Regions from separate parts of the Arthrobacter sp. lap29 genome, predicted to be linked through region 1. Evidence: predicted binding sites of a transcription regulator. Region 1 holds the regulator's gene; each other region holds the start of a gene.
What was found. The regulator HrcA, encoded in region 1, represses chaperone genes, less so after heat shock. The targets are predictions, from matches to a motif close to TTNGCACTCGNNNNNNNCGAGTGCNAA.
Positions count from the first base shown of each region.

Region 2: groES (co-chaperone GroES) is a predicted target of HrcA. The motif match lies at 2,216-2,242, and genes of this name have one in related genera.
Region 3: groL (chaperonin GroEL) is a predicted target of HrcA. The motif match lies at 2,193-2,219, and genes of this name have one in related genera.

Region 1 is NZ_JAUCEK010000002.1:343,819-347,974, reverse strand. Features, by position in the region: gene RY113_RS04735 (16S rRNA (uracil(1498)-N(3))-methyltransferase) at 1-123, opposite strand, end outside; gene dnaJ (molecular chaperone DnaJ) at 129-1,271, opposite strand; gene hrcA (heat-inducible transcriptional repressor HrcA) at 1,305-2,318, opposite strand; gene RY113_RS04720 (DUF3097 domain-containing protein) at 2,648-3,496, shown strand; gene RY113_RS04715 (DUF4870 domain-containing protein) at 3,517-3,945, shown strand; gene hemW (radical SAM family heme chaperone HemW) at 4,025-4,156, opposite strand, start outside.
Region 2 is NZ_JAUCEK010000011.1:49,921-54,076, forward strand. Features, by position in the region: gene RY113_RS16565 (ATP-binding cassette domain-containing protein) at 1-227, shown strand, start outside; gene RY113_RS16570 (ABC transporter permease) at 410-1,222, opposite strand; gene RY113_RS16575 (ABC transporter ATP-binding protein) at 1,219-2,091, opposite strand; gene groES (co-chaperone GroES) at 2,413-2,709, shown strand; gene groL (chaperonin GroEL) at 2,820-4,156, shown strand, end outside.
Region 3 is NZ_JAUCEK010000004.1:399,945-404,100, forward strand. Features, by position in the region: gene RY113_RS09425 (ribonuclease HI family protein) at 1-227, opposite strand, end outside; gene groL (chaperonin GroEL) at 404-2,029, opposite strand; gene RY113_RS09435 (LytR C-terminal domain-containing protein) at 2,371-2,985, opposite strand; gene RY113_RS09440 (DUF3263 domain-containing protein) at 3,028-3,285, opposite strand; gene RY113_RS09445 (uracil-DNA glycosylase) at 3,520-4,156, shown strand, end outside.

The sequences.
Region 1 (4,156 bases):
ACCTGAGGCGAGACGTTTGACCGTAGTGGCATGCCGGCCCTCATCCCCACCTAGGGTGAAGTGTGCGCCGGGCAGCAACCCGGAGAGCTCTGCAGGGTTGGCGTAGAAGACTGGGTTACTCATGAGGTTTAGTTGTTGCCGAACTTATCACGCAGCTTGGCGAACATGCCGCCACTGGAGACCAGTTTCCCTTCGGTGAAGGTCTCCCCGCGCAGGGCTGCCAGTTGCTTCAGGAGGGCTTCCTGCTCGGCGTCGGGCTTGGTGGGTGTCTCCACGTGAATGTGTACCTTCAAGTCTCCACGGCCAAAGCCACGCAGGTGGGTCACCCCCAGGCTGCGCAGGTTGATGACTTCCCCTGCCTGGGTGCCGGGCTTGATGCTGATGGGCTGCTCACCATCGAAGGTCTCGAAGTTCAGCTCTGTGCCCAGTGCGGCAGCGGTCATGGGGACGCTGAGTGTGGCATGCAGGTCATCGCCTTCACGCACAAAGCTGGGATCGTTATTGACCTTCATCTCCACGTACAGATCGCCTGAGGGGCCACCTGCCGGTCCGGCCTCGCCCTGGTTGGCGAGTTGGATCCGGGTCCCGGTGCCCACTCCTGCAGGGACCTTGATGGTCAGCGTGCGGCGATCGCGGATACGGCCTTCGCCCATGCACTCGTTGCACGGGTCCACGATCATGGTGCCGAAGCCTTGGCAGGAGTTGCAGGTAGCCAGGGTCATGACATTGCCCAAGATGGAGCGCATGGGGCGTTGAATCTGGCCACTGCCATGGCAAATGTCACAGGTGGTGGGTGCCGTTCCCTGGCGGCAGCAGCTGCCCTCGCAGGTGGGGCAGGTGATGGCGGTGTCAATTTCAAGCTTCTTGTTGACGCCAAAGACGGCCTCGCGCAAGTCCACGCGCACGCTGATGAGGGCGTCTTGGCCGCGGCGCATACGTGATGCGGGACCACGCCCTCCGCCGCCACCGCCACCGGCACCGCCGAAGAAGGTTTCAAAGATGTCCTGGAAGGCGAAGCCCTCGCCACCAAAGCCGCCGCCACCGCCACCTGCGTCATTGCCGTTTTCGTTACCCGTGGTGTCATAGATGCGGCGCTTTTGCGGGTCAGACAAGACCTCATAGGCGTGTGTTACAGCCTTAAAGCGATCCTGAGCATCCGCGGCGTCATTGACGTCCGGATGGAGTTTGCGTGCAAGCTTGCGGTAGGCCTTCTTGATTTCCTCGGCCGTTGCGTCGCGGGCGACGCCCAATGCATCGTAATGGTTACTCAAAGTAATGCTCTCTTTTGTTGAAACGGTGGCCGCTTAGCCGGCCAAAATTCTCGAAAGGTACTGGGCCACGGCGCGAACGCTGGCCATGGTGTTGGGGTAATCCATTCTGGTAGGACCCACCACACCAAGCTTGGCGTTCTCACCACGGACGTAGCTGGTGGCCACCACTGAGGCTTCCGCGAGGGAATCGTGCGGGTTTTCCCGTCCAATCACCACAGACATACCCAAGGAGTCTTGGGCCATGGCTTCAAGCAGCCTCAGTAGCACCACTTGTTCCTCCAGTGCGTCAAGGACGGGCCCGATGCTCAGGGGGAAGTCATTGTTTGACCGGGCCAGGTTGGCGGTGCCTGCCATGACAATCCGGTCTTCACGGGCGTTGTGCGCCAATAGCGCCAAACCCTGGGCCAAGCGTGCAGCCACAGCATGCTCTCCCAAGGGGACATCGAGGGGAACTTTGGAGACAGCGCTGGGCAATTGGGCCACAGTGAGTCCGTTCAAACTGGCCATAAACACTTTGCGCAATCCGGCCAGGATGTCATCATCAACGGCGGCACCAATATCGATGACGTTTTGTTCTACCTTGCCAGAAGCCAAGATCAGGACCACTAGCACTTGATGCGCTGCCAAGGAGACAAACTCAATGTGGCGCACAGTGGCCGCAGTGGTGCGCGGATACTGGACAACCGCCACTTGGTTGGTCAGCTGGGCCAGGGTCCGCACTGTCCTCTCGAGGACGTCATCCAGATCGGTGGGCCCATCTAACAACACAGAGATGGCTCGGCGTTCAGCGGCTGAAAGTGGCTTAACGGAGGCCAACTGATTCACGAAGAGCCGGTAGCCCTTGTCAGTGGGGATGCGCCCGGAACTGGTGTGCGGGGCCGTGATCAGCCCTTCTTCTTCCAGCGCGGCCATGTCATTGCGGATAGTGGCACTGGAAACTCCCAGATGGTGCCGTTCCACGAGTGCTTTGGAGCCGACGGGTTCCCGTGAATGCACATAGTCTTCGACAATGGCCCGCAGAACTTCCAACTTACGTGGTTCACTCATGCCCGGCACCTCCTTTCAGCCTTACGCTCTGCACCCATATCCCCTTGGACTCTTGACAAGGCGGGAATGTCAGAACATCTTTTAGAAAACAACTTTTAGCACTCTACCCAACCAAGTGCTAAGTCTAATACCTTTCCACGGCACCCCCATGGCCCACCGGTTCCCGCCACGTTCTCGACACGCTCCGCAGACGCGCACTATGAACCGCGTAAGTGTGCCGCCTCAAGAGCGGCCCCGGCACGCGATAGCATGGCTTTTCATCCTGCAGCGTTCGCCATGAGCGTTGCCCTGAGCGTCAAGAGTCAGGTTTTTGCATGCATTTCAGTGACGTGTCCCACCATCAGTGGGGTCCCCAGGACCTCAGTGCCCCGCCGCCCCGAATCCTGCGCAAGGTTGAAGCCCGTTCCGGCCTTGTTGTAGAGGACGTGCAAACAGGCTGGGTGGGCGCGGTGGTCCGTCTGGAAAAGTCCGGCGGCATGCACATTGTGGAACTCGCCGACAGGCGCGAAAAGATCCGCGCCTTCCCGCTGGGATTTGGCTTTCTGTACGAGGGTGAGCCGATTGAGCTCATCGCACCCACCACAGCCGCACCCAAGAAGGCCCTGCGTACCGCATCTGGCTCCGTCAAAGTTATGGGGGACCGCGCCAAGGTGGCCAAGGCCAGTCGGATTTGGGTGGAGGGCAAGCACGACGCCGAACTGGTGGAGAAGGTCTGGGGAGACGATCTGCGGGTGGAGGGGATCGTAGTAGAACCTCTCCGAGGGATCGATGACCTGGCCGCCGCGGTGGCCGATTTTGGCCCGGGACCCCAGCGCAGGTTGGGCATTTTGGTGGACCATTTGGTGCCCGGTTCCAAAGAAACACGCATTGTGGGCAATCTCATGAAGAAGCCCGGGGTATCCAAGAACGTGCTGGTGGTGGGACACCCATATGTAGATGTCTGGCAGGCTATCAAGCCTGCTACTCTGGGCATCCCGGCATGGCCTGTAGTGCCTAGAACAATGGAGTGGAAGCTGGGCATCCTGAAGGCCTTCGGCTGGCCCCACACTACCGCTGAGGACATTGGACTGGGCTGGGCGAGATTGCTGTCACGGGTGGGTTCGTACTCAGATCTGGAGCCGTCCCTGCTGGGCCGGGTCGAAGAGGTCATTGATTTTTTGACGGCACCCGTATCCTAGAGTGAGGGCAATAATCCACCATGCCCGTAGTTGCGCATGCTGAAAGGCCTGAGATTGTGAACCACCCGGTTAACCAGAGCAATGTTGCACCCCAGCAGCCCCTCACCCCCTCCGAAGATAAGCAGTGGGCTTTCATGTCCCACTGTGGCGGAATTCTTGGGTGTGTACCTTCGCTGCTGATCTATAAATTCTTGGCTGCCCGCGGCCGATTTACAGCACAGGAGTCCAAGGAAGCCCTGAACTTCACCTTGATCCCGACAGCTTTGGCTGTCCTGCTGAACATTGTGGCTATCATTGCCCACGCGATCAGCCCAGGAAGCGGGACCATCTTTTCCCTGCTGGCGCTGCTGATCTGGGCCTTCCTGACGGTGTTCTCCATCATCGGCGCCGTACGTGTCAACAGTGGCCAGCCCTACCGCTACCCGCTCAACCCGCGGCTGATCAAGTAACTGATCAAGTAACTGAAAAACAGCACCAGATTGCACGGGTAGCTAGACCGGAAGTGGCTTTAGCCGGCCTTAGCCACGGTTAGTCTAAGAGCGCCCGTGTCACGGCATCGCCCAGGAGCCTGCCCTTGAGCGTGAGCACCAAAGTGCCGGCGAAAACCTTGAGCGGGTCCACCAGTTCCTGTGCGATGAGCCCGGCAATGGCTTTGCGTGC
Region 2 (4,156 bases), on a different contig from region 1:
TGCTCCACCGTGCCGCGCAGGAACTGGGCCGAACCATTGTGGTGGTGCTCCATGACATTAATTTTGCCGGACACTACGCTGACCACATCTGTGCCGTGAAGGACGGTGTGGTGACAGAGTTTGGCACACCGGAGGTGATCATGACCGATGAGGTCCTGAGTCGCGTCTTTGACACCCCGGTGCAGGTCATCGAGGGCCCCCGCGGGCCGCTCGCCGTCTACTACTAAGAGCACGACGGCGATCCATTCCCGCCTGCCGTCCCTCCCACCCAACGCTCTCCCAGCAATGGTGCGTTTTTCGGGGACGCTATCCCACCGAGTGGGGATAGCGTTCCCATTTTTCTCGCCATTACTGGGATAGCGTGCTTCGGGCATGCCACAGAATGTAACCGAGCGTCCAGAGGTGCGGGTTAGCTGTCCTTGCGGATCCAGCGGAACGTGACGCGGCACAGGAGTAAACCAAACACCAGCCATATTCCCATAACTAGTGCCACGAGACCCAGATCCCAGCTCCCGGAGGGCTCCATCACCTCGAAGGACTCTGGCAGGAACACGCTGCGCATCCCTTGAGCCATCCACTTCAGCGGAAAGATGCTAGCAAAGTCTTGCAACCAGCCGGGTAACTGCGCGAAGTTCAAGTAGACCCCGGAGATGAACTGCAGCAGCAGCACAATCGGGATGACCACGGCGGTGGCGCTCTTGCCTGTCCGCGGAAGTGCCGAGAGGGCGATGCCTAAAACGCAGCTAGTAATCACGCCGAACAGAAACACCCAGGCGAAGGTCAGCCACTTCTCTGGTGCAGTGGGAAGCTCCACGTTGAACGCGAAATGGGCCACAAGCAGCAACAGTGTGACCTGCAGGACCGAGCTGATCAGAACCATGCCGATCTTGCCCAGAAAATAGGAGAACACGGGCAGGGGAGTGCCGCCTAAGCGTTTAAGTGTGCCGTCTCCCTTCTCGCCAGCAATGTCCACGCCCAGGTTCTGCACGCCACTGAGCAGCATGCCCGCAGCCACCATCCCCGGCACATAAAAAGCCGCAAAGCTGATGCCGCCGGAGCCATCAGGGGCCGCACCAAGATTCCCGCTAGTACTGAACGCCACAGCAAAAACCGAGAGCATCAGGATCGGGAACAGGAACGTGAAAAACACCGAATCGCCCTGCCGAAAGTACAACTTGAGCTCATAAAGGATTCGGGAGGTGCCCAACTCTAAGGTCCTCATACGGCGCCTTCCTCTGCATTGATGAGCGAGTGTTTACCCACCAGGTGCAAATAGATGTCTTCCAGGGACGGGCGGCTAATTTCCAGTGAGTCAACTTCGCCGCTGGCCTCAGCGTAGAGCCGGGCAGCAAGCGCTGCGGGCTCGGCTGTTCGTTGTGAATGTTCGACGCCGTCCTGCCGCCACCGCACTAGCGGAACCCGTGCGTCGGCTCCGCCAATCTCGTTGATGGGGCCTATATCCACCAGCTTGCCGCCGAGAATGATCCCGGCACGGTCGGCTAGAGTTGCCGCCTCATCCAAATAGTGTGTTGTTAACAAAATGGTGGTCCCCTCGGCCTTGAGCTGGTTGATCAGAGCCCAAAATTGGCGCCTGGCCTCAGGATCAAACCCGGTGGTGGGTTCATCCAAGAATAAAAGTTTGGGGCGCCCGATGATGCCTAGCGCCACATCAACACGCCTGCGTTGACCGCCGGAGAGCTTGCTGATCCGGGTTTTGGCCTTTTCCGTCAGGCCCACCGCTTCAATGACCTCGGATACCTTGCGTGGGTTGGGGTAGTAGTTGGCAAAGTGGGTCAGTTGCTCCAGCACCGTGACATTGCCGCTTTCCCCGCTGGACTGCAGCACTATCCCCAATTGTGCTTTCCAATCCAGGCCCCCATGCTGCGGATCAACACCCAGTACTGAAACGTCACCGCTGGTCCTATCACGGTAGCCTTCAAGGATTTCAATGGTGGTGCTTTTACCGGCACCGTTGGGGCCCAGCAGCGCGAAAGTTTCACCCTCATGAATGTCGAAGCTGATCTCATCTACCGCGGTAAAAGCGCCATAGGATTTCAACAGATCACGAACGTGCACGGGAGCTAGACTCATTTGCTTATCTTCCCACCGTGGCCGGAGTCTGAAAAGATTTTTCAACTTATGTCTCTGAAGGTGACTGCCCCGGTGCGCCGTGAGCGTAACCGGGCCCGCCGGCGTCGTACTTTTGCAGGAAATTCTGGCACTCGCCTTGACCGAGTGCTAATCAATTCCCTAGAGTCAGAGTTAGCACTCTCACCCTGAGGGTGCTAACGCGCCTATCTTTCTGGCCATGGGAACATCACCGGCACCGCGACGACGGTTGGGTTCCACCCAAACATGGGCAGAAAGTGTTGCAGCCATCCAAAGAATTTACGTGTGAAGGAGAGGTCCTAAGTGTCGGTCTCTATTAAGCCTCTTGAGGATCGTATTGTTGTTCGCCAGCTCGAAGCAGAGCTGACTACCGCATCGGGTCTGGTTATCCCGGACACTGCCAAGGAAAAGCCCCAGGAGGGCGAAGTTGTGGCAGTGGGCCCCGGCCGCGTTGATGACAACGGCAACCGTGTCCCGATCGATGTTGCCGTTGGCGACGTTGTTATCTACTCCAAGTACGGTGGAACCGAAGTGAAGACCGGTGGCGAAGAGCTGCTCGTTCTTTCGGCCCGCGACGTACTGGCCATCGTCGTTAAGTAACGGCTTTTGCTCCAGTAACCACTTTGTGAAGCCCCGTGCCCGGATAGGTGATCGAGCCTGTCTAGATCAATCGCCGGACGCGGGGTCTTTGCGTGAAAGGAACACACCGCATGGCTAAGCAGCTTGCATTTAATGACGACGCACGGAAGGCCCTTGAGGCCGGTATTGACAAGCTCGCGGACACCGTCAAGGTGACCCTCGGCCCGCGCGGTCGCAACGTTGTACTCGATAAGAAGTGGGGTGCCCCCACCATCACCAACGACGGCGTGACCATCGCCCGCGAGGTGGAGCTGGAAGACCCGTACGAGAACCTCGGCGCACAGCTGGCCAAGGAAGTTGCCACGAAGACCAACGATGTTGCCGGCGACGGCACCACCACGGCCACCGTTTTGGCGCAGGCACTGGTCAAGGAAGGCCTGCGCAACGTAGCCGCAGGCGCAGCTCCCGGCGAGCTCAAGCGCGGCATCCAGGTTTCCGTTGAAGCCATTGCCGCACGCCTGTTGGAGAACGCACGCCCGGTTGCCGGAGGCCAGGTGGCAGAAGTTGCTGCCATCTCCGCCCAGAGCCAGGAAATCGGCGACTTGCTCGCCGAAGCGTTCGAGAAGGTTGGCAAAGATGGCGTCATCACCATCGAAGAGTCCTCCACCACCTCCACCGAACTGGTCCTCACCGAGGGCATGCAGTTCGACAAGGGCTACCTGTCCCCGTACTTCGTCACTGACGCAGAACGCCAGGAAGCAGTCATGGAAGACGCACTGGTTTTGATCAACCAGGGCAAGATCTCCAACCTGCAGGAATTTTTGCCGCTGCTGGAAAAGGCACTTGCCGCGAACAAGCCGCTGTTCATCATTGCTGAAGACGTTGACGGCGAGGCACTGTCCACACTGATCGTGAACCGCTTGCGCGGCACGTTGAACGTTGTTGCCGTCAAGGCACCGGGCTTCGGCGACCGCCGCAAGGCCATGCTGCAGGACATTGCGATCCTGACCGGTGCACAGGTTGTCTCCGCGGAGATCGGCCTGTCCCTGGACCAGGTTGGGCTTGAAGTGCTGGGTACGGCTCGCCGCATCACCATCACCAAGGACAACACCACCATTGTTGACGGCGCCGGCACGGCCGACGAGGTCGCAGCACGGGTTGCCCAGCTGCGCGCTGAACTGGCGCGAACCGACTCCGATTGGGACAAGGAAAAGCTGCAGGAACGCCTGGCCAAGTTGGCTGGCGGCATCGGCGTGATCAAGGTTGGCGCAGCCACCGAGGTTGAGCTCAAGGAAAAGAAGCACCGCATTGAGGACGCCGTGTCCGCAACGCGTGCTGCTTTGGAAGAAGGCATTGTGGCTGGTGGCGGTTCCGCACTGGTCCAGGCCGGTAGGGCACTTGATGAAGATGCTGCTGTTCTCGCCTTGAGCGGCGACGCCGCAACCGCCATTGATCTGGTGCGCAAGGC
Region 3 (4,156 bases), on a different contig from region 1:
GTGACGCTGTTGATCACGTACTGACTGTCGCACAGGATGTGCAGTGGTTCCTCCGGCATGTGTGCCGTGGATTTGAAGAGGTCAAGGACTGCCATGAGCTCACCCATGTTGTTGGTGCCGTGGTCCCAACCACCAGCACGCCAGCAGTTGTCATTTACATACCATGCCCAGCCAGCCGGACCGGGGTTTCCTAGAGCCGAACCATCGGCGGCAGCAACAATTGTCATGTGTTACATACTTTCAGACTCCACCGACACTCAGGCACCAAAGGGGCGCCAACACCCCGCCGTCAGGGAAAGAAAAAACACCCCTGCCTGTAGCGGAGATGGATTTCGCATGCTTTTTGCGAAATCGTACTGCCCGCGGGGCAGGGGTGTTTTTACTTGAGCGATAAGACGGTGGGTTAGAAGCCGCCCATTCCGCCCATGTCGTCGCCGCCGCCAGCCGGGGCAGCCTTCTCAGGCTTGTCGGCAATGACTGCTTCAGTGGTGAGGAACAGTGCAGCAATGGAAGCCGCGTTCTGTAGGGCAGAGCGGGTTACCTTTACCGGGTCGCTAACGCCAGCAGCCAGCAGGTCCTCGTACACGCCGGTTGCAGCGTTCAGACCGTGGCCGTTGGGCAGTGAGCGGACCTTGTCCACCACTACGCCAGGCTCCATGCCTGCGTTGAGGGCAATCTGCTTCAAGGGAGCGTCAATGGCAACACGCACAATGTTGGCGCCTGTTGCTTCATCGCCGGTCAGTTCGAGAGAGTCAAACGCGGTAACGCCGGCCTGGATGAGAGCAACACCACCGCCGGGGACGATGCCTTCTTCCACAGCTGCCTTGGCGTTGCGCACTGCGTCTTCGATGCGGTGCTTGCGTTCCTTGAGCTCAACTTCAGTTGCGGCACCGGCCTTGATGACTGCAACACCGCCGGCCAGCTTGGCCAGACGTTCCTGCAACTTCTCGCGGTCGTAGTCGGAATCGGAGTTTTCGATCTCGGCACGGATCTGTGCAACGCGACCTGCGATGGCTTCGGCGTCGCCGGCGCCTTCAACAATGGTGGTCTCGTCCTTGGTGACAACAACCTTGCGGGCCTTGCCCAACAGGTCAAGCGTGGTGTTTTCCAGCTTGAGGCCAATTTCTTCAGCGATGACCTGGCCGCCGGTGAGGATGGCAATGTCGGAGAGCTGAGCCTTGCGGCGATCGCCGAAGCCCGGAGCCTTGACGGCAACGGACTTGAACAGGCCACGGATCTTGTTCACGATCAGTGTGGCCAGTGCTTCGCCTTCAATGTCTTCGGCGATGATCAGCAGCGGCTTGTTCGAAGCCATAACCTTTTCCAGAACTGCAACAAGGTCCTTGACGCTGGAGATCTTGGAGTTCACGATCAGGATGTACGGATCTTCAAGAACCGTTTCCTGGCGCTCGGTGTCGGTTACAAAGTAAGCGGAAATGTAACCCTTATCGAAGCGCATGCCTTCGGTGAGCTGGAGCTCCAGGCCGAAGGTGTTTGACTCCTCGACAGTGATGACGCCTTCCTTGCCCACCTTGTCCAAGGCAGTAGCAATGAGGGCACCAATCTCGGGATCACCGGCGGAGATGGACGCTGTTGCGGCGATCTCTTCCTTGGTCTCGATTTCCTTGGCGGAAGCCAGCAGTTCCTTGATGACGGCTGCAACAGCCTTCTCGATGCCGCGTTTGAGGGACAGCGGATCGGCGCCGGCAGCTACGTTGCGCAGGCCTTCCTTGACCAGGGCCTGGGCCAGCACGGTGGCCGTGGTGGTGCCGTCGCCTGCAATGTCGTCAGTCTTCTTGGCGACTTCCTTGACCAGCTCGGCGCCGATCTTTTCATAAGGATCGTCAAGTTCAATTTCCTTGGCGATGGAGACACCGTCGTTGGTGATTGTGGGTGCGCCCCACTTCTTTTCCAGCACTACGTTGCGCCCGCGCGGGCCCAAGGTTACCTTTACGGCGTCGGCGAGGATGTTCAACCCACGCTCAAGGCCGCGGCGTGCCTCTTCATCAAATGCAATGAGCTTGGCCATGGAGGCTTCAGTCCTTTCGGGACAGTCATTAGACAATTTCAAGATTCCTCGCACGGCGCCCGCGACGGACGGATGCGCCTTCTGCTGATATAGATACAACAGCGGCAAACCCTCGCCATGTGAGGAAATGTTATTACCCTGACGAAAGCGAAACTGCTAGAAATTAGCAGTCACCACCTCAGAGTGCTAACTCAATAATTAGCACTCGGTACCTCAGAGTGCAAGCGGGAGCGGCACTATGTGCTTGCGGCGAACGGCCGGGCAGGGGCTGGGTCGGGCATTCCCGAAGCTGGCGCAGGGCTTCACTGCAGCTGGCGCCGGGCCTGCAGAGGGTAAAAAACTTACGCTCCCGGGCCCAACACAACCGCTAGGGGAAGCCCGAGTTCTGCAGTATCCACCAACTCAGTGATATTCAGCAGCCCTCCGAGGGCTACAGCATTGGCCTTCTGCTCGAGGCCGCTGTAGAAAATAACCGATGTATTTTGCGGCTGCCCGCCCCAGTTGGAGGACTGTGACACAACCCATCCATCGCCCTGGACTGTACCGGCGTAGCGTGCGGCAAGTCCCGGTACTCCGGTGGCGTTGAAGATGGCCACGGTAACGCTCTTATCAACCACTGATTCGGGAGTTGCTTCAGCTGTGGGTGTTGACGTCGGCGTTTCCGTAGGCTTCGTGGTGGCAGAATCGGTCGGGGCGGGTGCCGTGGTGGCAGGCGCCGTCGGCGCAAGTGTCGGTGCCGCGGTGGTTTGGTTGGCCACAAGGGGCGGCGGCGTGGTGTTACCGAGAATTTTCGGCATGATGAAAAAGGCCAGAAGACCAACACACAAGGCGGCGACGCCAACAATCATCAAAGGCATTAAGGAGCGCCCCTGGGCTTCCATCGAAGACCGGTGGACGCCGTGGCGTGCCGAGTTCTCCTCGACGGCGTCGAATTCATCCCGCGGGTAATTACTCATTGTGCAGTGTGGTCCTTGTGGGTACGGTGGCGAAGGCGTGCGTTAGTTCCCGAGCCGCCGTGCGGAACGGGCCTGTTGCCGTGACAAACGTAGTCTACGCAACCGTTTGACCAGCATGGGGTCATAGGCCAGCGCGGCTTCCGTGTCGATCAACGCATTCAGAACTTGATAATAGTGGGTCGCTGAGAGCTCAAACTTCTCTCTGATGGCCTGCTCCTTCGCGCCGGCATACTTCCACCATTGGCGTTCCAGATCCAGCATCTGCTGCTCGCGTGCACTGAGCCCCACAGGAGTCCCCAGCGTTGCGGTAGTTTCTGCGGAGGGCTCTGCGGAAGCAGTCTCGTGATGGAGCGCTTCAGTCACAACAGTCCCTTTTCCGCTTGTCTCTCCCGTTCGGGCAGCAATCATGAGCCCGCTCTGTCAATGATAGGGGTGAATTACCGCCCTGTCATTTGGGATTGCGTGGATGGGCCGGGCGCTAGTGGGCGCTGTGGAGGAAGTCCCCTTCCCCCACCATGGCCCACAATGGAGAGCATGGACAGCGCACCCAGCCTTTTTGACCTGCCGGCCCCGGAACCCTGGGATGGAACACAATTGCAGGCCCTTGCCGCCTTGAAATCCGCTCCCCTGACGCAAATGGCCCCTGATTGGGCCACAGCATTGGCCTCCTTGGAGGCCACCTTGGCGAGCTTGGGCGCCATGCTTGAACATGAGTACGATTCCGGAACTCGCTTCCTGCCTCTACCCACCCAGGTGCTGCGCGCCCTGGGCACCCCCTTGGCCGAGGTGAAGGTGTTGATTGTGGGCCAAGATCCCTACCCCACACCGGGGCATTCAGTAGGTCTGGCGTTTTCCGTGGACCGCTCAACGCATCCGCTGCCTCGGAGCCTGAACAATATTTTCAAGGAATTGAACACTGACTTGGGCATCCCACCTGCCACCCATGGCGATCTGGGTGCCTGGTCCCGTCAAGGCGTCCTGCTCCTGAACAGAGTACTCACGGTGGCGCCAGGAGCGGCAGGTTCACACCGCCGTCGTGGGTGGGAAGAGGTCACCGAGGCTGTTATTAGAATCCTCGCAGCACGGAAACAGCCGCTAGTGAGCGTGCTGTGGGGCAAGGACGCCCAACGGCTGGCGCCGCTTCTCACCGGAACCCCCGTGATTGAATCGG